Methylobacterium mesophilicum SR1.6/6: one gene and its partner. Each later gene encodes a partner of the first gene's protein in a complex. Links are inferred from orthologs where the notes say so. Each region holds a gene or a part of one and is shown on either strand. Other genes may lie near its edges.

What was found.
Region 2: the proteins of MMSR116_RS24125 (region 1) and xseA are in contact, whole or in part, in a cryo-EM structure (PDB 8TXR), measured with the Escherichia coli proteins. The link is inferred for Methylobacterium mesophilicum SR1.6/6 from one-to-one orthologs.

The regions. Positions count from the first base shown.
Region 1 is NZ_CP043538.1:5,100,847-5,111,654, forward strand. What follows is about bases 5,476-8,437. They hold MMSR116_RS24125 (exodeoxyribonuclease VII small subunit), read right to left. Parts: upstream 7,106-8,437; coding sequence 6,845-7,105; downstream 5,476-6,844. Other genes in these bases: dxs (1-deoxy-D-xylulose-5-phosphate synthase), read right to left, coding at 5,476-6,801; MMSR116_RS24130 (tyrosine phosphatase family protein), read right to left, coding at 7,245-7,757; MMSR116_RS24135 (metal-dependent phosphohydrolase), read right to left, coding at 7,807-8,367; MMSR116_RS24140 (DNA-3-methyladenine glycosylase I), read right to left, coding at 8,397-8,437. Outside these bases: shc (squalene--hopene cyclase), read right to left, coding at 1-609; hydroxysqualene dehydroxylase HpnE, read right to left, coding at 652-1,953; presqualene diphosphate synthase HpnD, read right to left, coding at 1,953-2,804; squalene synthase HpnC, read right to left, coding at 2,801-3,697; hpnA (hopanoid-associated sugar epimerase), read right to left, coding at 3,694-4,722; more of dxs, read right to left, coding at 4,831-5,475; more of MMSR116_RS24140, read right to left, coding at 8,438-9,011; MMSR116_RS24145 (YgfZ/GcvT domain-containing protein), read right to left, coding at 9,079-9,930; MMSR116_RS24150 (hypothetical protein), read right to left, coding at 10,033-10,287; MMSR116_RS24155 (TIGR02301 family protein), read right to left, coding at 10,460-10,808. UniProt on the Escherichia coli protein: Bidirectionally degrades single-stranded DNA into large acid-insoluble oligonucleotides, which are then degraded further into small acid-soluble oligonucleotides.
Region 2 is NZ_CP043538.1:5,747,102-5,757,832, reverse strand. Bases 2,928-5,812 are described here. They hold xseA (exodeoxyribonuclease VII large subunit), read right to left. Parts: upstream 5,269-5,812; coding sequence 3,586-5,268; downstream 2,928-3,585. Other genes in these bases: MMSR116_RS27205 (MDR family MFS transporter), read right to left, coding at 5,343-5,812; MMSR116_RS27215 (GNAT family N-acetyltransferase), read left to right, coding at 2,928-3,487. In the rest of the region: MMSR116_RS27225 (GMC oxidoreductase), read right to left, coding at 1-661; MMSR116_RS27220 (alpha/beta hydrolase), read right to left, coding at 1,158-2,582; more of MMSR116_RS27215, read left to right, coding at 2,735-2,927; more of MMSR116_RS27205, read right to left, coding at 5,813-6,815; MMSR116_RS27200 (MFS transporter), read right to left, coding at 6,986-8,230; MMSR116_RS27195 (Rmf/CrpP family protein), read right to left, coding at 8,304-8,507; MMSR116_RS27190 (DUF6894 family protein), read right to left, coding at 8,585-8,842; MMSR116_RS27185 (hypothetical protein), read right to left, coding at 8,964-9,227; MMSR116_RS27180 (hypothetical protein), read right to left, coding at 9,393-9,590; MMSR116_RS27175 (c-type cytochrome), read left to right, coding at 9,917-10,282; MMSR116_RS27170 (MarR family winged helix-turn-helix transcriptional regulator), read right to left, coding at 10,332-10,731. UniProt on the Escherichia coli protein: Bidirectionally degrades single-stranded DNA into large acid-insoluble oligonucleotides, which are then degraded further into small acid-soluble oligonucleotides.

The DNA of each region.
Region 1 (10,808 bases):
GTTGCGCGCCCGGGGCTTCGTCGCCTGGAGCACGAACAGCGGCACCACGGTGGTGCGCGCCCAGTAGCTGATCTTGTCGAGGTGGAATGGGAACCACTTCGGCAGGAACATCACCTCGACGGGCATCACCGGCACGGCGCGCCACGGCACCTCGCCGTAGAGGGCGAGCATGAAGCGGGTGAACACGTTGGCGTTGGCCGCGCCGCCGCGGGACAGGATGCCCTCGCGCGCCCGGCGCATGTGCGGCGCCTCGATGTCGTCGCCGATCATCTTGAGGGCGAAATACGCCTTGACCGTGCAGCTCATGTCGAATGGCCCCTCGTGGACGAGGGCCCATCCGCCGTGCCGCCCCTGGGTGCGGCGGAGATAGTTGCCGATCTTGGCCTCGAGGTCGCCGGGGACCTGCGTGCCGCGGAAATGGTGGAACAGGATGTACTCGGACGGGATCGTGGCATCCGCCTCGAGCTCGAAGCAGATATGCCCGTCGTCATGCGCCAGGGCGGTCAGCGCGCGCGTCGCCTGCGCCACGCCGCGCTCGACGTCGTCCAGCGAGATCCCCTGCGTCTTCGAGCGCTGCAGCGCCTCGACTTTGCTTACGGCCTCTCTCATAGTCCTCGCCTCGAACGGCCACCTTGCGGCGGACGCCATGCCTCAAGCTGCGCCGCGCGCCCGGGTTCCGGCGCGCACGACAGATCCCGCGCGCAAAGTACGCGCGGCCGTCTGGCCCGAGCGGATCGCTCCCTCGATCGTCGACGGCAGGCCGGTGGCGGTCCAATCGCCTGCCAGGACGAGATTGTCGTAGGCGGTTTCGGCCCTGGGTCGCCGCGCGGCTTCCGCCGGCGTCGCCGCGAAGGTCGCACGCTTCTCCTTTACGATCTGCCAGCTGGGCAGGTCCGGTGCAAGGTTGCACAGCTGTGCGATCTCGGACCAGATCTGCCGCGCGAGGTCTTCCCGCGGCACGTCGAGAAGCCGGTCCGCCCCGCTGATCGTCACCGAATACCGGTCCGGATAGGCGAACAGCCACTCCGTCAGGCTGTTGACGACGCCGAGGACCAGGGGGCTGCCGGGCTTCGGCACATACGCGAAATGCGCGTTCACGATGGAGCGGAATTCCATCGGGGCGAGGAGACCGGGCAACACCTCGCGGGCCACCCAGGGCGGCAGCGCCAGGACGACGCCGTCCTCCGGCCCGAGGCTCTCGGCGCCGTCCGAGAACACGAGCTGGCCGACCCGGCCATCCGCGAGGTCGAGCCCGCGCAGGCGCCGGCCGAGGCGGATCTCGCAGCCGCGCCCCGTCAGGTAGCGCAATGCCGGGTCCACGAAGGCGTAGGACAGGCCCTCGACGGCGACGAGGGGCCGGCAAGCCTTGCCGCCGGCGCCGAGGGTCTCGCGCAGGATCCGCGCCGCCAAGCCGACGTCGCTGTCGCGGGGCTCGGTGTTCAGGGCGGCGAGCAGCACCGGATGCCAGAGGCGCCGGTAGAGCGCGCCCTCGCACGCCATGTGGGCGCCGATCGTGCCGCCCGCGCCCTCCGCCTTGCCGGAGGCGGCGCGCAGGATGCCGAGGGGCGCGAGGTAGTCGCGTGCCTTCGTGCCGGGAACGCGCCGCGCCGGGCTCATCACCCACCAGGGCAGCCGTCCCGCGTTGGGCCGCAGGCGCCAGCGCTCGCCGGTCTCCAGATCGGCGAAGTCGAACTCCGCCGCGTCGGGCCCGACCAGGGCGTCGGGCGGTGCGCCGACCGTTTTGAGGAAGCCCAGCGCATCGGCATTGCCGGAGAGCAGCAGGTGGTTGCCGTTGTCGATGGTCAGGCCGAGGGCCGGGTCGTAATAGGAGCGGCAGCGACCGCCCGCCTGCTTGGCGGCCTCGTGCAGCACGACCCGGGCGCCCGAATCGACCAGGGCGACAGCGGCGGACAGGCCGGCCAGGCCGGCGCCGACGACGTGAACGGTGCCCATCAGATCAGGCCGTGCCGGAGGACGACGCCGAGGAGGGCGAGCTTGCCGGGCTTCACCCGGGCGCGGGGCATGGCCCAGCCGCGTGCGAGCACCGCCTTCAGATAGAGGTGATAGGCCGCCGCCATCAGCCGGGCGGCCTTGGTCGCCTTGCGCGGGCTGCGCCGGATGATTTCCCAGGTCGCCTGGTAATGGTCCTCGGCCTCCCGGGCGAGGGAGGTGCAGACCTCGCCGATGCGCGGATGACGGATCGCCTCGACCGGCGTCGGGTCGGTGAGGCCGATGGCCTGGAGCTTCTCCCGCGGCAGGTAGAGCCGGCCGCGCTCGGCATCCTCGTCGATGTCCCGGAGGATGTTGGTGAGCTGGAGCGCGCGCCCCTGATGCCACGCGAGCCGGACGCCGTCCGCCTCCGGCATGCCGAAGATCCGCACCGACAGTCGCCCGACGGCGCTGGCGACCCGATCGCAGTAGAGGTCGAGGGTCTCGGCGTCGGGGGCGACGATGTCCGCCACGGCGTCCATGGCCATGCCGTCGATCACCGCCTGGAAATCCTCGCGCTTCAGGCCGAAGCGGCGCACCGGCTCCACGAGGTCGTGGACCCGGGGGACCGGGCGGCCGGCATACAGGGCGTCGATGTCGGCGCGCCAGCGGTCGAGTTCGACCTGCCGGACCGCCCGGGTGCCGCCGTCGTCGGCGACGTCGTCCACCGCCCGGCAGAAGGCGTAGACGGCGTACATCGCCTCCCGCCGCTCCTTCGGCAGCAGGCGCATGGCCGTGTAGAACGAGGAGCCGGCGGCCGGCAGCGCCGGAGCGGCGCTCTCGGGGTCGTGGGCGGGTGTCGCGGTGGCACTCACGGGCGGATTCCTTGAGCCGCGGCCCGGACGATCCGGCCGCGGAAGGGCCGGCGCGTCAGGGTGGCGGTGATGCCGCCGAGCGCCGTGAGGGCGAAGGCGGCCTTGCCGTGATGGACCTTCTCCGAGAGCGGGTCGCGTTCCAGCAGGCCCCGGCTCAGAACCACGGCGAGGCGGTGGATCGCGGCGATCTCCAGCGACAGGCGCAGGTCGTCGATCAGGTCCGGCAGGACCGCACCCTCGTCGAGGAGGTCGAGGCATTTCTGCGCCAGCTCGCGGATCACGGCCCGGAGCTGCGGCGGCGCCTTGGCCTCACCCAGCATCGTTACCGTGGCGCCGTGGCGGTCGAGGCAATCCTGCGGGAGGTAGACCCGGTCGAGGGCGGCGAAATCCTTGCCGCAATCCTGGAGGTGGTTGATCACCTGCAAGGCGGCGCAGATCGCGTCGGACGGCCCCCAGACCCGGGCCGGATCCTCGCCGTGCACGTCGAGGACGTAGCGACCCACCGGCATGGCCGAGTAGCGGCAATAGTGGATCAGTTCGTCCCAGTTGGCGTAGCGGCTCTTGCGCGCGTCCATGCGGAACGCGTCGAGGAGTTCGAGGGCGTGGCGGGGCGGCAATCCGCGGGCGGCGAGTTCGCGCTTGAGCGGCTCGGCCTCCGGATCGGAGGGACCGGCACCGGTGAGCGAATCCGCCAGCCGGTCGAGCAGCTCGATCTTGCGCTCGGGCGACAGGTCCGCGTGGTCGGCCACGTCGTCGCCGGCACGGACGAAGTTGTAGAAGGCCAGGATCGCGCCGCGGTGGCGCGGATGGATCAGGTGCGAGGCGACCGGGAAATTCTCGTCGTGGTGGCCCTTGCCGGAGCGCGTCGCGGTGGCGGTCTCGAGGGTGCTCATGCGAGGTACCCCGCCTCCCGGAACCACGTGATCGCGTCGGACAGGCCCTCGCGGTAGGGCCGCGCCGCGTAGCCGAGTTCGGCCCGCGCCTTCCTGTCCGAGAAGAACATCCGGTAGCGGGACATGCGGATGCCGTCGATCGTCGCGAAGGGCTGCTTGCCGGTGACCCGGGCGGCGAGCTGGGCGAAGAACGCCACCGGGTAGACCGCCGCCCGCGGCAGGTTCACGGTCGGCGGCTTGCGCCCGACCATCCCGGCGATGTCGGCGAGCATCTGCGACAGGAACACGTCCTCGCCGCCGAGGATGTAGCGCTCGCCGATCCGGCCCTTGCGCAGCGCCAGGAGGTGCCCCTGGGCCACGTCGTCCACGTGGGCGAGGTTGAGGCCGGTATCGACGAAGGCCGGCATCTTGCCGAGCGCCGCCTCCTGGATGATCCGGCCGGTGGGGGTCGGCTTGACGTCGCGGGGGCCGATCGGCGTCGAGGGGTTGACGATCACCGCCTGCAGGCCGTCCCGGGCGACCATCTCCTCGACCACCCGCTCGGCCACGACCTTGCTGCGCTTGTAGGCGCCGATGGCGGTCTCGGGCGTCAGCGGCATGGTCTCGTCGGAGGGCGTGACGCCGTCGGCCGGCGGCCTGATCGTCGCGACGCTCGACGTGTAGACCACCCGCTCCACCCCCGCCTCCAGGGCCGCGCGCATCATCAGGCGCGTGCCGTCGCGGTTGGTGCGGACGATCTCCTCCATGTCCGGCGCCCAGAGCCGGTAATCGGCCGCCGCGTGGATCAGGTAGCGCTGTCCGCGCATCGCCGCCGCCACGGCGGCCGGATCGCGCATGTCGCCCTCGGCGATCTCGACGTCGGTCCAGGTGAGATTCCGGCGGGGGCTCGAGGCGCGCACGAGGATGCGCACCGGGAAGCCGGCCCGGCGGAAGACGTCGACCAATGCGGAGCCGAGGAAGCCGCTCGCGCCGGTGATCAGCACGGGACCGACCTCGGATGAGCCGGGGGTTATGGCCTCTGCCATCACGGATCTGGAGGGTTACCGAAAACCAGCGCGGCCGGGGATCCCCAGCCGCGCCGCGCTTGTGTCATCGAACCGCTCGAGCGGCAAGCCGCGGCCCGGCGGCCGACCTCAGGCGAGCCGCAGGCGCGACCGCCCTTCCTTCCGCTCCGGCAACGTATCGAGCGCGGTCCTGACGATGGTGGCGGCGTCGAGCCCCGCCTGCGCGTACATCTTCTCCGGGCTGTCGTGGTCCTGGTAGGCGTCCGGCAAGGTCATCGTCCGGACCCGCACCCGCCCCGCGTCCAGCGCGCCCTTCTCGGCGAGCAGGTGCAGAACCATCGCGCCGAACCCGCCCCGCGAGCCCTCCTCGATCGTCAGGAGAACCTCGTGGTCCCGCGCAAGCTCCAGGACCAGCGCCTCGTCCAGAGGCTTGGCGAACCGCGCATCCGCCACCGTCACCGCCACGCCCTGCTCGGCCAGCGTGTCCGCCGCCTTCAGAGCCTCCGAAAGCCGCGTGCCCAGGCTCAGAACCGCGACCCGCGCCTCCGCGTCCCGCCGCACCACACGGCCCTTGCCGATCGCCAGCACCTCGCCCCGCTCCGGAAGCTCCACCCCCACACCCTCGCCGCGCGGGTAGCGCAGCGCGATCGGGCCCGTGTCGTGCGCGTGCGCGGTCGCCACCATGTGCACCAGCTCGGCCTCGTCGGCCGCCGCCATCACCGTCATGTTCGGCAGGCAGCACAGATACGCCAGGTCGAACGCGCCGGCATGCGTCGCCCCGTCCGCCCCCACCAGCCCCGCACGGTCCATGCAGAAGCGCACCGGCAGGTTCTGCAGCGCCACGTCGTGCACCACCTGGTCGTAGGCCCGCTGCAGGAACGTCGAGTAGATCGCCACGAACGGACGGTAGCCCTCGGTCGCCAGCCCCCCCGCGAACGTCACCGCGTGCTGCTCGGCGATGCCCACGTCGAAGGTCTTGTCCGGATGCGCCTTGCCGAACAGGTCGATGCCCGTGCCGCCCGGCATCGCGGCCGTGATCGCCACCACCCGGTCGTCGGCGTCCGCCGCCTTGATCAGGCTCTCGCCGAACACCCGCGTGTAGGCCGGCGCGTTCGGCTTGGCCTTGGCCTGCACCCCTGAGACCACGTCGAACTTGACCACGCCGTGGTAGCGGTCGGCACTGGCTTCCGCCGGCGCGTAGCCCTTGCCCTTGCGGGTGACCACGTGCAGCAGGATCGGGCCGTGCTCGGCGTCGCGCACGTTCTTCAGCACCGGCAGCAGGTGGTCGAGGTTGTGCCCGTCCACGGGACCGACGTAGTGGAAGCCCATCTCCTCGAACATGGTGCCGCCGCCGACCACCAGCGAGCGGGCGTACTCCTCGGCCGCGGCCGCGCGCTGGTAGAGCGCCTTCGGCAGCAGCTTGCCGAGCTGCTTGGCGGTCTCGCGCAGGGACTGGTAGGTGCCGCCCGAGGCCAGCCGCGCGAGGTAGGCCGACATGGCGCCGACAGGCGGGGCGATCGACATGTCGTTGTCGTTGAGGATGACGATCAGGCGCGAGTGCAGGGCGCCGGCGTTGTTCATGGCCTCGTAGGCCATGCCGGCCGACATCGAGCCGTCGCCGATCACCGCGATGGCGTTGCGGCGCTTGCGCGCCTGGCCCTTCTGCTTGGCGGAGGCCGCGTCGAGGTCGCGGGCGACCGCCATGCCCAGCGCGGCCGAGATCGACGTGGAGGAGTGGGCGGCGCCGAAGGGGTCGTAGACGCTCTCGGAGCGCTTGGTGAAGCCCGACAGGCCGCCGCCCTGGCGCAGCGTGCGGATGCGGTCGCGGCGCTCGGTGAGGATCTTGTGCGGGTAGCACTGGTGGCCGACGTCCCAGACGATGCGGTCGTCGGGGGTGTCGAACACGTGGTGCAGCGCGACCGTGAGCTCGACCACGCCCAGCCCGGAGCCGAGATGGCCGCCGGTGATCGAGACCGCGTCGATCATCTCGGCCCGCACCGCGTCCGCCACCGCCTGCAGCTCCGACTCCGGAAGACCGCGCAACGCAGCAGGGTTCGGGATACGGTCTAGGAGCGCGCTCTGCTCGGGGGTAATCGCCACGGCATCAACCTCTATCGGACAGGATCGGTCGGACCGCCGAGCCTCAGGACATATCGAGCGGCGCCACGCCCTCGGGCCGCCCGTCGGAGCCGAGGGTGATCCGCTGGATCCGCGCCTCGGCCCGCTTGAGGAGCGCCTCGCAATGCTTCTTCAGCACCTCGCCGCGCTCGTAGATCGCCACCGATTCGTCCAGCGGCACGTCGCCCCGCTCGAGCCGTCGGACGATTTCCTCGAGCTGCTCCAGAGCCTTCTCGAAGGGCAGGTCGCCGGCGGCGGGGGCCACCTCGGGTCTGCTCGTGGTCATCCCTGATACTTCCTTTGGGGAGGTTCTAAGGCGGTAGACCCCGCGGCTACAACCCAGGCGCGGGGGGCGCCAGCCCCCGCGGGCCAGTTTTGAACCGGGGCGGCGGCGTTTGCGCCACACCCGGAAACCGGCAGGGTCCTCACACCAGCGTCAGGCAGAACGGCGTGCCCTCGAAGGCGTCGGCCCCGCGGCCGATCCGCGCGATGGCCGCGACCATCCGGCCCTCGCGCCCGAGCATCCGGTCGGCGATGGCGACGAAGAGCGGGTTGGGCGTGGCGGACGGGGACGCCGCCCGCAGGGTGTCGGCGATCGCGTCCTCGTCGCGCTCCGGCGCCAGCGCGCAGGCCGCGATGTAGGCCGCGGCGGTCGAGCGACTGATCCCGGCGTAGCAGTGGACGACGAGGGGCTTCTCCCGGGGCCAGCCCCGGACGAAGTCGAGCACGCGGGCGACGTGCTCCTCCGCCGGCAGGACGTGCCCGTCCCGGGCCGTCGCGATGTCGCTGACCCCGATGACGGCGTGGTTCGCGGCGTCGATCACCGCGGGCCGTTCCAGGGGCGTGCCGACGTTGATCAGCGTGAGCACGTGGCTCGCGCCGGTGGCGGCGACGGTCTCGGACAGGCGCGAGAGGGGGCAGACGTGGAGAGTCGGCATGGTGCCGTGGCCAGTGGCGCGGGATCGTGACGGATCGAGGGCGGGCGCGTCAGGTCCGGCACAGATCCTGGAACCGGTCGAGGAAGCGGGCCTCGGCCTCGGCGGTCGGCCAGGGTTCCGCCAGCGCCAGGACCGGATCGGGCAGGTCCGCGGCCTGACCGAAATAGAGGGCGGCCTCGTCGGGCGCGAAGCCGGCGAGGCGGACGGCCTCCAGATGGGCGGCGCATCGGTCGGCCCGCTTCACCAGTGCAGCGAGCGTCGGCGAAGGCTCCGCCAGCCCGAACCGGCGGCGGATGGCGGCGAGCAGGCGCAGCTCGACCCCACGATAGGCATCGCCGATCGCCGCCTTGAGCGGGGAGATGATGTCGCCGACCACGTATTCCGGTGCGTCGTGCAGCAGCAATTCCAGGCTGTCGGCCGCGGTGCAGCCGGGGGCGATGTGACGGCCGACCGCCTCGACCAGCAGGCTGTGCTGGGCCACCGAGAAGACGTGCGGTCCCCGCGTCTGGCCGTTCCAGCGGGCGACCCGGGCGAGTCCGTGGGCGATGTCGGCGACCGCGATGTCGTGGGGCGCTGGGTCGAGGAGGTCGAGGCGGCGGCCGGAGAGCATCCGCTGCCACGCGCGGGGCGCCGGCCCGCTCACGGGGTCCGCCCCAGCTCCGCGCAGGGGCCGTGCCGGTGACAGCCGACGAGGTGGTCGTTGACCATGCCCACCGCCTGCATGAAGGCGTGCACGATGGTAGGTCCGCAGAAGGAGAATCCCTCCGCCTTGAGCGCCTTGCCGATCGCCCGGGAGACCGGGGTTTCGGTGGCGATCTCGGCGCGGGTCCGGGCGGTGCCCTGGATCGGCCGCCCGTCCACGAAATCCCACAGGAAGCGCGCGAAGCCGGGGCCGCGCTCCTCGATCCGCAGCCAGGCCCGGGCGCCCGCGATGGTGCCCTGGATCTTGGCGCGGTTGCGGATGATGCGGGCATCCGCCATCAGCCGCGCCACGTCCGCGTCGGTGAAGCGCGCGATCCGCTCCGGGTCGAAGCCCGCGAAGGCCTCGCGAAAACCCTCGCGGCGGCGCAGGATGGTGATCCACGACAGGCCGGCCTGGAAGCCGTCGAGGATCAGCTTCTCGTAGAGGGCGCGGCCGTCGCGCTCGGGCACGCCCCACTCGGTGTCGTGATAGGCGACATAGAGCGGGTCGAGGCCGGACCACCAGCAGCGGGTGCAGCCATCGGGATGGTGAATCAGGCCGGTCTCGGACATACGCCCGGTTTAACGAGAACAGGAGCAGAACGCCATCGTGCAGCGAAGCCGCGAAGCGGCACGATGTTCAACCCGCTGCGCCTGCCGCCGCCTCGGGCATCGCGAAGGTCGCGTAGCCTGGCCGCTCCAACTGTACCGGCCGGTCGCCCGCGAGCGGTGTCTCGCCGGCCGCCAGAGCATCGCCCAGGCGATCGAGGCGGACCGTCGCGAGGCCACGACCGCTCGCCACGCCGCCGGTGGTGCCCAGCACCTTGCCGGCGGCCGTGATCTCGGTGCCCGGCGCGGGCGCCCCCTCCGGGTAGGCGGCCGCCAGGATGCGGGTCCGGGCCGTGCCACGGTGCTGCATGCGCGACACCACCTCCTGGCCGACGTAGCAGCCCTTCCGGAAGTCGATGCCGCCGAGCTGGTCCATCAGCGCTTCGTGGGGGAAGGCGTCGCTGAAGGCGTAGTCGCGCCCGCCCTCCGGGATGCCCAGGGCGATCCGGTGGGCGTGGTAATCCGCCTCCGCGGCGTCCGCCGAGAAGGCGCCCGCCTCGGCGTAGAGCCGGGCGCCGAGATCGGCGTGGCGGGAATCGGCGACCGCCTCGGCCGCGGCCGGCACGGCGCCGTCCCAGGCGGCCGCCACCGCGACCGCCGGGTCGGCGGCGATCGTGACCTGCGCGCGCAGCCGGTAGAGCGTCAGGCGCTTGGCGAGATCGGCCGCCCGATCGGCCTGCACGTCGAACCGGAACCCGTCCGGGATCCGCGAGACGAGGAAATCGAACAGGATCTTGCCCTGCGGCGTCAGCAAGGCGCCGAGCCGGGCCTCGCCGGCCTGCAGCGTCTCGACATTGCAGGTCAGCACGCCCTGGAGCAGCGCGGTGGCGTCCGGGCCGGTGACGACGACCAGGGCGCGGTCCGGCAGCAGGGCGACAGGCATGGCAGGCTCTTCCTCACGCGACGGGGCGATCCGGCGTAGCGGACCGCGGAGCCGGGACGTAGGCGCTGCCCGCGCCCGCCTCAACCGTCCGCGCCGCGCACCTCAGTGCTGGAGGGTCGTGGTGAAGGCGCCCCCGCGGATGCGCTCGGGGAATCCTTCCGCGTAGCGCGCCGTCGCTTCCTCGCCGTAGGTGGTCACCAGTTCCTGGAAGGCCGCGAACAGCGCGGCCTGGGCCATGCAATCGCCGTCGAGCCCGTCGAGGCAGCCCTCCGCGAACGCTTCCGAGACGTAACTCAGCGCGACGCGCTTCTCCTCGACATCGACCTCGGTGGGGGCGGTGTGAGAGATGTGCTGCATGGCCCGACACTTCCGTTTCGCCGGGCACGAGACCCGGTGGACAGGACGGATGATAGGCGGGTCCCGGCGGCTCGGCCAGCCGGGAATTTCAGATCGGTTAACGCGGGGACTCAAATCCGATGCATTGCCGGCATCGGCGCGGGGTGTGTTCCCCCTGCATCACCCCCTTGTTTCACCCGCCGAACCGGCCGGCCAGCGCGTGCGACAGCCGGTCGCCCTCGGCGACGTAGCGGGCGGCGGCCTCGTGGGCGGCCGGCGTGCAGACCCGGTAGGTCAGCGCGTAGCCGCGATAGCCGCGGTTATAGGCCCCGGCCAGCCGGTCGCGGCGGGCGGGCGTCACGCCCTCGGACTCGATTAGCGCCTTCATGCGGGCCGGCCAGTCCGCGGCGTCGGGGGTCCCGCACAGGCCGCGCAGGAACGCCAGCGCCCCGATGATCTCGGACATGCGCATCAGGTCGCGGTCGTAGGGCGCGGGGACGTCGGCGGGCGCGTTCGCCTCCTTGGGCGCCTCCTTCGTGGCT
Region 2 (10,731 bases), 650 kb from region 1 along the record:
TCTCGCCGTTGATGCCGATGCCCGCCAGGCGATTGTAGCGGTCGAGGTAGTCGAGGAGCGGCTGTCCCCACAGGCCGCGCCCGCGCGCCGCTGAATTGCCGAAGGTCACCGGCACCACGCCGAGGCTCTGGATCAGGTAGCCGCCGGCAAAGTCGGCGCCGGGGCGTATGAAATCCTCCGTGATCAGCGACGAGGGGTAGCCCCGGTTCATCCGCACCTCGTGCGGGAACGTACCCCAGACCTGGGTGGCTACGTGGCCCATGTAGTTGCGGCCGACCTGATCGCTCGAGTTGGCGAGCCCGAGATGCAGCAGCAGGCGTGGCGTCTCCACGGCTCCGGCGCAGAGGAACACCGCGCCGCAGCGCTGGCGCCGGTCCTCTCCACCCTGCCGGTAGACGACCCCGGTGATCCGCCCGTCGGCTCCGCGCTCGAGGCCGTGGACGAACGCCTCCGGCCGGATCTCCGCACCGCGGGCCACCGCGAGGCGCAGGTAGGTGACGTCCATGCTGGCCTTGGCACCGTTGCGGCAGCCCTGGTGACAGTAGCCGCAATTGATGCAGGCGTTGCGCCGCGGACCGTCCTCGGACTGGAAATCCCGCGACACCACTGCGGCCGGCGCGTCGGCCCAGCGGATGCCGCGCGCATCGCAGGCCTGCGCCATGAGCCGCGCGGGGCCGTTGCGGGGCACGGGGGGAGGGGGTAGCGCCGGTCGGCATCCCAGGGATAAGCCTGCGCCCCGGAGACGCCGAGGAAGCGCTCGACACGCTCGTAGAACGGGCGCAGCTCGTCGTAGGTGAGGGGCCAGTCCACCCCCTCGCCGGTCTCCGTGTGGAGACGCAGGTCGCGGGCATCGGCCCGGGGCACGAAGGCGCCCCAGTGCAGCGTAGAGCCGCCGACGCCGGTACCGCTGTTGTTTGCCCCGAAGGCCTCCGGCGTCGAGCCGCCGCTCAGGCGCTCCTCGGTCCAGTAGATTTCGTCCGCCAGCGTCTCATCGAAGGCGAAGCGCTCCGGCGTGAAGTTCGGCCCCGCCTCCAGGGCCACGACCTTCAGTCCGGCCGCGGCGAGACGGGCGAGGAGGGGCGCGCCGCCCGCGCCGGTTCCCACGATCACGGCATCGACGGCCTCGTCCCCGCGGTAGGTCCGCATCCCCGCGAGGTTCATCGCGCCGCCTCCGTGTGGAGCGCCCGAGGCTCCCAGGCCTCCGGCGCGTCGAGCCCGACTTCGTGGAAGCCCGGCAGGCCGTCGGCGATCTCCCCGGCCCGGTCACCGCCCGCCCCGATCCCCGAGAAGCCGATCCGCGCCAGCGCCGCCGGATGGCTAAGCCAGAGCCGGACCGCGTCGGCGCGCAGATCCTCGAACCAGAACCGCATCCGGTCGGCGTCGAGCCGGCCCCCGAGGGCGTCCGGGACCGCGAGGTCCGCGCGCGCGCAGAGGGTCAGCAGCGCGTCTTGATCTCGGCCGTCCAGGACCACGAAGGGTCGGTCATGCGCGGCCCGGGCCGCGGCATCCAGGGTGCGCAGGGCCGCCCGGTAGGCGTCCGGGTCCGGCGGCAGCGCCAGAAAGCGCCACCCGTCGCCGCCTCCCGCGGCCAGCCGCCGGTCGAGGCGGGCGGCCAGATCCAGGTGCGGCACCGGCATGACCCGGCAGAGGGCGGCGCGGAGGATCGCGAGTTCCACGGGATCGACGGCGTCCGGCTGGTAGTCCGGGTCGTCCGGCGCGGCGCGCGCGTCGAGGGCATCGCGCAGGCGGCCGTTCACCCGCTCGGAAGCGATCAGGGCCGCGTAGGCCGGCGGAACCGCGGGGCCGGTCCGAACCGGAACGCGGGGCCGGTCGACGATATGCGCGCGAATCTGGTCAGCCAGGATCTCGGGCCGCTCCAGCGGCAGGAGGTGGCCGACGCCGTCGACCGTGACCCGGCGATGATGGGCGAGGTGCGGCGCCATCAGGGCCTGCTGCGCATCGGCCCCCAGGTCGGCGTCCTCGGATCCCGCCAGGATCAGCGCGGGCGTGCGCAGAACGCCGATGCGGCGACACCAATCCTCGCGGGCACCTGCTTCGAGCCAAGCCTTCCAGGCCGCCGGCTCGGCTCGCAGGACATCCGCCACCGCGCGGTCCTCAAGATCCGGATCCAGCCGCACCCCGACATTCTCCCGCACGAAGGCGCGCGCCTCGCGGCGCCGCGTCTCGCCATCCCCGTCGATCCACGCGAGCATCCTGTCGCGCCGATCCTCCGGGATCGGCTCGGGGCTCGGTGGCGAACCGGAGATCAGGATGAGGTCAGTGAGGCCGGCCAGACTCGGCTCCCCGTCCTCGGCGCGGCGCGCCAGTGCCAGCGCGACCTTGGCGCCCATGCTGTGTCCGGCGAGGCCGAAACGTTCGGGCGCCCGCGCGCGAATCGCGTCGGTGACGGCATCGGCCATCGCGGCGACGGAATAACCGGGCGTCGCCGCCGACGCGCCGAAGCCGGGCAGGTCGACCGGGATGCATGTCGGCTTGCCGTCGAGGGCGCCTGCAAGACGATCCCAACTTCGGGCGCTACCGCCCAGGAAGTGCAGGCAGAACAGGACTTCAGGTTCAGACATCGCGGAGACATCGCGCGGCCCCACACTGCTTCAAGCGTACGCGACGCCGCATGGCCGAAGTCTTGGTGGCCGAAGTCTTGGCGAGTTGGCCCGGCGCGGCGGATTGGCCCGGCCTTCGGAGCATGCGATCAGGCGGCCGGGAGTGTGTGCCGATGTCGGATCTCGAACAGGCCTGGCGGGTGGAAGAGGCCTGCCTCAACGCGTGGCCGAGCCCGCGCCAGCTCTTGGTCCACGGCTACCTTCTGCGCGCCGCCGGCGGGCGCTCGAAGCGCCAGAATTCCGTAAACCCCTTACGCGGAAGCGGAGCGCCCGAGCCGGCCCTCGCGGCGGCCCACGCGGTCTATGCGCGTCTCGGCCAGAGGCTGATCGTCCGGGTGCCGGCCATCGCGTCGCAGATGGAGCCGCTTCTCGCGCGATCCGACTACGCCGTCGTGGACGAGACCTGCACCCTCTACCGCACCCTCGATGATCTGCCGGCCGACACCGACCCGTCGGTGACGGTCGCTGCGTTGCCCGGGGCCGATTGGCTGACGCTCTGGGACGCGGTGAACCGGGCCGACACCGAGGCCGCGCAGGTGTTCCGCGAGACGGTCGCAGCCCTCGTCCTGCCGCGCGCCTTCGCGGCGGTACAGACCCGAGCCGGGATCGCGGCCATCGCGTTCGGCGTGCTCGACCGCGATCTGCTGGTGCTCGAATCGGTCGCGACGCCCGAGACTCTGCGGGGCCGCGGCCATGCCCGGCGCGCCGTGGCCGCGCTGCTGCACTGGGGACGGAGGGAGGGCGCAAGGGCCGCCTGCCTGCAGGTCGTTGCGGCGAATACACCCGCCCGGGCGCTCTACAGCGCGCTCGGCTTCGAGCAGGAATTGTATCGTTATCACTACCGGGTCGGGCCGATGCCGGGCTGAGTGCCGCCGAATGCGGTCTCTGTCTGATGGACGCCGCGGCCCGGATTCCTTCGCCGTGCCCGCGAAGTCGGCGGCGCAGGCATGGTCCGGGACGGGGATCAGGCGTCGAACAGCGAGCCCTGCCGCGCCGACCCGGTCGCCGCGGCGCTCCGCCTGCCCGGCGCCGATGGCGCGCCGGCACCGCCGCGCCGGGCTTGTCGCGCCGAGGGTGCCGGGTCGGTCGATCCCTGGGGCAAGGCCTCGACGGTCCCGTCGGCGAATTGCAGGCTGAGGCGTTCGGCAGCGGCCGCATCCGCGGCGCGCCGGACCGGCAGCCCCGCGGCGTCGCGCACCAGCACGTAGCCCCGTTCCAGAACGGCATGGTAGCTGAGCGAGCCCAGCAGGCTGGCCAGGCCGTCCAGACGGTCGCGGCGCCGTTCGAGGCCGCGGGCGGCCGCATGGGCAAGGCGCTCAGACAGAGCGAGGAGGCGGTCGGTGCGGCGCGCCTGCAGCGCCCGCGCCCGCTCCAGGCTCGCCTCCCGGGCGACGACGAGGCGACGCCCGAGCTGGACCAGGGTCTCGCCTTTGCGCTGGACGTCGTTGCGCAGGGCGTGCAGCGGCCGGTGGTCGATCCGCGCCAGCCGCGCGCGGGCATTGGCCACCGCCACGTCCGGCGAGCGCCGGGCCATCCGGTCGAGGAGGAGCTGGAGCCGCGCCCGGTGCCGGCTGGCCCCCGCCGCCAGCGCCGGCGAGAGGCGCGCCTCGGCGAGGTCGAGCCGCTGGCGCTTGGCCGCCAGCAGGGCATCGGCGCCTGGCAGGGCGCGACCGAGGGCGCGCAGGTCCGCCCGGTCACGCTCGATCCTACGTCCGACCGCGCCGGTTCCGCGCGCCGACAGGTCGGCCACGGTGGCGATGAGGTCGACGCGGACCGGCACGGCCATCTCGGCGGCCCCGGTCGGGGTCGGGGCGCGGCGGTCGGAGACGTAATCGATCAGTGTCGTATCGGTCTCGTGCCCGACCGCGGAGATCAGCGGGATCGCGCTCTCGAACGCCGCGCGGACCACGCATTCCTCGTTGAAGGCCCAGAGATCCTCGATCGAGCCGCCGCCGCGAGCCACGATCAGGACATCGGGGCGCGGCATCCGACCGCCGGGCGGAAGCGCGTTGAAGCCCCGGATCGCGGCGGCCACCTCCTCGGCGGCGCCATCGCCCTGTACCCGCACCGGCCAGACCAGGACCGGGCGGGGAAACCGGTCCTCCAGCCGGTGGAGGATGTCGCGGATCACCGCGCCGGTGGGCGAGGTGACGACGCCCACGACCCGCGGCAGGTAGGGAATCGCGCGCTTGTGCTCGGGGGCGAACAAGCCCTCGGCGGCGAGCTGCTTCTTGCGCTCCTCCAGCAGGGCCATCCAGGCGCCGAGGCCTGCCGGCTCCAGGCTCTCGACCACGATCTGGTACGAGGATTTTCCCGCGAAGGTGGTGATCCGCCCGGTGGCGATGACCTCAAGCCCCTCCTGGGGCCGCTGGCGCAGACGTCCGAACACGCCCTTCCAGACCACGGCGTCGATGCGCGCCTGCCCATCCTTGAGGGAGAAGTAGGCGTGGCCGGAGCCGTGCTGCCCCCGATAGCCCGAGATCTCGCCGCGCAGCCGCACGTGGCCGAACGCATCTTCGAGGGTGCGCTTCAGGGCGCCCGCCAGCTCGCCGACCGTCCATTCCGGCTGGTTGGCGGTGAGCACGCTGGTCGGCGGGACATCCGCCGCTGGCTGGGCTGCGGGGCGCGGGGGCGGAACGAGGGGCATGGCCGGACGCTAGGGGGCTCCGGCGGGACAGTCAAAGGTATGGCGGGCGGTGAGGTGTTGGCTGCAGGAGCCGCCTATTCCACCGCCAGTTCCCGCGGCCCGTCCGAGATCGCCACCCGGGGCACGAGGAGCGACAGGAGCAGGGTCAGCACCGCCACCGCGAAGACCGTCCAGAACGTGCCGTGCAGCGCGTGCTGCAGCCCGTCGCGGATCGCGTCGCCGCCGGCGCCGAGGCTCGCCGGATCGTCGAGCAGGCGCCGGAGCTGATCGGCATCGACCACCGGGCCGGCCGTCGGGTGCGCGAGCCTGTAGTTCAGCACCGCGCCAAGGACGGTCGCGCCGAGTGTGGAGCCGAGGTTGCGCGAGAAGATGTTGGAGGCGGTGGCCGCCCCGCGCTGGGCCCAGGCGACGCTGTCCTGGATGATCACGATGGCGGCGGTCGACAGGAAGCCCATGCCGAGCCCCATCACGATCGAGCCCCCTGCCGCCACGACCGGCGAGGATTCCGAGCCGAGGATCACGAAGGCGACCGCGCCGAGCGGCAGCAGGCTCGCGCCGACCAGCAGGATCGGCCGCAGGCCGAAGCGCACGAAGCTGCGCGCGGCCGTGGTGGCGCCGATCGGCCAGCCCAGCACCATGAGGGTCAGCGTCAGGCCGGCCACGAGCGGCGATTGCCGCAGCACGCCCTGCACGTACATCGGCAGGAACGCCGTGAGCCCGATCACCGTCATGCCGGAGAGCAGCGTCGCGGTGTTGGCGGTGGCGATGGGGCGCTGCATCCACAGGCGCACGTCGAGCATCGGGTCCGGGGCGCGGCGCTCTTGCACGATGAACAGGATCGCGGCCACGACGAAGCCGCCGGCCGGCCACAGGGCCGCGGCCGCGGATTCGCCGGCCTCCGTCAGTGCCATCATGAGGGCCGCGATGGCGGCGGTGAACAGGGCCGCCCCGATCGTGTCGATCTGTCGGCTACGGCACGCGACGCCCTCGTGCAGGTAGCGCAGGAACAGCATGGCCGCGATCACGCCGATGGGCAGGTTGATCCAGAAGATCCACGGCCAGCTGAGATGGCCGATGATCAGGCCGCCGACGAGAGGACCGGCCACCGACGAGATTCCCCAGACGCTCGCGAGATAGCCCTGAATCCGGCCGCGCTCGCGCGCCGCGTACAGGTCGCCGACGACGGTGAGGCTCACCGGCTGGATGGCCCCGGCGCCGACCCCCTGTACGAGGCGGAACAGGATCAGAGACGGCATCGACCACGCGACGCCGCACAGGAGGGAGCCCGCCAGGAACACCGCGATGCCGAAGAGCAGCACCGGGCGGCGTCCGTACAGGTCGGACAGCTTGCCGAACACCACCGTGGTGGCCGTCTGCGTCAGCAGGAAGGACGCGAACACCCAGGCGTAGAGGTGGAGGTCGCCGAGCTGGCCGGCGATCTGCGGCATGGCCGTCGAGACGATCGTCGCCTCGATGGCGATCATGAACATCACCGCCATCACCGCGGCGAGGACCAGCGGGCGGCGCGTCTCAGGGGGTGTATGCATGACGACGGTCTAGGCCCGCCGCGGACGGCCACCTAGCGACGCGACGGGGGTCCTCATGCGACCGGAACGAGCGCAGTGCGGGAACGCACATCGTCTGAGGCACAGCCTCGCGGCGCATGCATGCATACTGGCGCGCAATGCGCCTGACGCATGCATTCCGCTCGGGACAGTCAGGCTTCCGCGTCTACGTCGAGATCGCGCCCGCGCGTCTCGGGCAGGAGGATTGCCGCCACCGTTCCGATCAGGCTGAAGGCGGCGAGGTAATAGGCCGGCGCCAGCCGGTCCCCGGTCGCGGCGATGAGCCAGTTGACCACGTAGTTGGTGCTGCCGCCGAAGACCGAGACCGAGACCGCGTAGACAATCGACAGGCCGGCGCTGCGCACCGCCCGCGGAAGCGCCTCCGGAATGCCGACGATCACCGCCGCGGCGTTGATCGACGACAGGGCCGAGAGCAGGAAGGTGACCGCGTAGACGCTCGCGGCGCTCGGCGCCCGCACCACCCAGGCGAAAGCCGGCACGGCCAGGATCAGGATCAGCGCGCGGGGCCAGATCATGACCGGGCGCCGGCCGACGCGATCGGCCAGCCAGCCGCCCAGCAGGGGAAACACCACCGAGGCAAGCCCGAGCGCGATCGGCACCGCCGTGGCAGCCGTCTCGCTCAGGCCCAGCGTCGCGCCGGCGAAGACCGGCATGTTGGTTCCGACCGCGTTGGAGACCGTCGAGGCGGCGATGACGAGGAAAGTCAGGCCCAGCAGGCGTCCGTGATCCCGCAGCAGCCGTCCGACCACCGCCAGGGTCGAGGCCGCCGCGTGCGGATCCTCGTCGGCCCCGGCCGTCTCCGGCAGATGGCTGCGGATGACGAGCCCGACCGGCACGACGCACAGGCCGAGCGCGAACATCAGGCGCCAGCCCCACTGGCTCATGGCCTGGTCGCCGACCGCCAGGGCTAGGCATGTCGCGATGATCCCGGCGAACAGAGCGGCACAGCCCTGGCTGGCGATCTGCCAGCTCGTGACGAAGCCGCGCCGGTCCGGCGGCGCGGCCTCCAGCAGGTACGCCGTGGACGGGCCGACCTCGCCACCCAGCGCGAGGCCCTGGACGAGGCGTCCCGCGATGACGATGACCTGCGCCCAGCCGCCGATCGCCGCATAGGGCGGGCAGGCCGCCAGCATGAGCATGCCGAGCGCCATCAGCGCGATGGTGATCAGCATCGCGGGCTTGCGCCCCGCCCGGTCCGCGAAGGCCCCGATCAGCACGCCGCCGATCGGGCGCATCACGTAGCCGATGCCGAAAAGGGCCAGCGACGCCAGGAGGCTATGGGTCGGGTCGTTGGCCGGGAAGAAGGCCTCGCCGATCGGCTTGGCGAAGAAGGCGTAGACCGTGAAGTCGTAGAATTCGAGTGCGTTGCCGAGCACGACCGCGCCGACCGCCTTCCGGTCGAGGGGAGGGTGGGCTTCCGCGCCGGGGGGGCTCCGATCCGCGCGTCCATCAGCGCTCAGGGCCCGCCGGATGCTTGGCGATTCCGCCGGTCACGGGATCGGCCCCGGCCGACACGGCCTCGTCGTAGCCGGACAGCCAGAGCACGCGCGCCTCCGTGCCCTCCGCGTATGGACAGGCCTCGCGGGCCAGACCCTTGCCGGGCGCGGCCTTGCCGAGCGCGCGCGCGTCAAGGTCGTTGGGGGGTGACTCCATCCTGCCGCGGCTCCTGATCCGTCGCGTCGCCATCACGTCCGCCGCGATGTAGGGCGCAACGGATCGGATGGCCGCCCTCAATTCAGCGTCGGATCTCCCGGCGACGGCAGCGAGACGGCCTCGCTGAACGGAAACTCCAGCACCACCTCGTCCGCGGCATCGGTGACGACCAAGCACGCCGTCATCAGGCGAGCCTGATCCTCGGGCGTGCGCAGGGCGGCGCGGATCGTGGCGCGGGCCTTCTCCCAAGCCTCATCCGGATCGCGGAGTTCGATGCCGGCGGGGTCGGTGATGAGATCCTCGCCGATCTGGGTGTGGAAGAAATAGCGCGGCATGGCGTTCGGCCCCGTTGGGATGTCCGCGACGGCGGGCGGCCTCCCCCAGGTGGTAATCGCGAACGGCCGGCGCAGCACCCTGTCCCTTGCCATCCCCATGCCGGATCGCGCGGTGCGGTGTTCAGCCGTTGGCGGCGCGGGCCTCGGGCGCAGCCGGCACGGGACGAAGAGTCCGGACCTGCGCGGAGGCGCCGCCAGCGCGATGGTGCTTCTCCATCATCATCAGCGGCCTGAGTTCCGGCTCGGCGAAGTCGAGCAATTTGGCGTTGCGCCAGCGCGGCTTCGCGTTGCCGCGGCCGAACCAGCGCGGACGCTCCTCCTCCACGAGGAGGATCAGCCGCCCGGTCCAGGTTTTCCGAAACCAGAAGCGTCCGGTCAGACTCATCGCTGCTCTCCCGACCCTGCAGCCGAGCTTCGCCGCTCGAACCGACTCCACACGATCTTGGACGGACCGATACCTGACTTGGTTGTAGAATGAGTCTTCGATCGCATCGATGGCCGGTTCAGCCACCGATATCCACAGCGTCCTGGCCGCAGGAAGACTGCCGTCTCAGCGCCCGAAATGATGGATGAACAAGGCCATCACGCCGAGCCAGACGAGACCCGAGACGCCGTAGACGAAGCCGCGCAGCACTGCGGATTCCAGTGCCGCATGTGACGAATGCCGATCGGGCGCCTCCGCCGGAGGCGTGGCCGGCTCCAGTCCAGGTCCGGTCGAGCACTGCGGCGTCTCGAGGAGGCGCGTCAAGCAATCCGGAAGTGAGGGTTCTCGCGCACGCACGGCCCGCAGGAGCCTAAAGAAGCTCGGGTCTCCCGGCAAACGGGCATGGGCGCTCAGCGTGCGCGGTGCCGGACGGAGTGCCCCGGCACAGCTTCCAACTGCTCCAGGGAGCCAAATCGGGCGCATCGAGTTGAGGGAGGCGGCGGCGGGACGCGACCACCGCGACCGCAGACTGGGCTATTGACGGCCGAAAACTCGGCCGTTGCGCCCTGTAGGCGGATTATTTAGAGCTGTTCCAGGCAGGCAAGCTCTGCCCCAGCGCTGCCGCGGCGGCGGCCAACAGGAGGAAATCCATGCGTTCACTCGTTCTCGGCGCCGTCCTCGCCGTCCTGATCCCGCTTTCGGCGCAGGCCCAGGAGGCCGGAGACGCGGCCGCCGGCGAGAAGGCGTTCGCCCCCTGCAAGGCGTGCCACAACTTCCAGAAGAATGGTGTCGGCCCGGATCTCAAGGGCGTCGTCGGCCGCAAGGCCGGCACCTACGAGGGCTACAGCTACTCCGCGGCGCTGAAGAATTCCGGGATCACCTGGGACGAGGCCAACCTGCACGAGTGGCTGAAGAACCCGAAGGCGAAGGTCCCGGGCACCAAGATGATCTTCCAGGGCTACCCCGATGACAAGAAGATCAACGACGTGATCGCCTACCTCAAGACGCAGTCCTGACGTCGACAGCTCCGGCGTTTCGAGGGGCGGCCAACGGGCCGCCCCGTCCCTAATCGGCGAGCAGGCCGTCCTGAAGGCCGCGCCGCAGGTTCACAAGATCGTCAAGAAGGGTCTTGCGGCCTTCCAGGCTCAGCCCGGTCAGTCCGCCGGCATCGTCCGGGATGCAGGCTAGAACGTCGCGCAACTTCAGTCCGTCCGGTGTCAGGAAGATGCTGACTTGGCGCTCGTCGACCCTGTCACGCGCGCGTCGCACCCGTCCCGAGGCCTCCAGGCGCTTCAGCAGCGGGGTCAGCGTGCCGGAATCGAGGAAGAGGCGGGTGCCGATCTCCTTCACCGACAGCCCGTCCTGCTCCCACAGCACGAGCAGAACAAGATATTGTGGATAGGTCAGTTCGTAGCGACCGAGGAGATTGCGATACGCGCGGCCGAATGCGTGGGCCGCGGCGTAG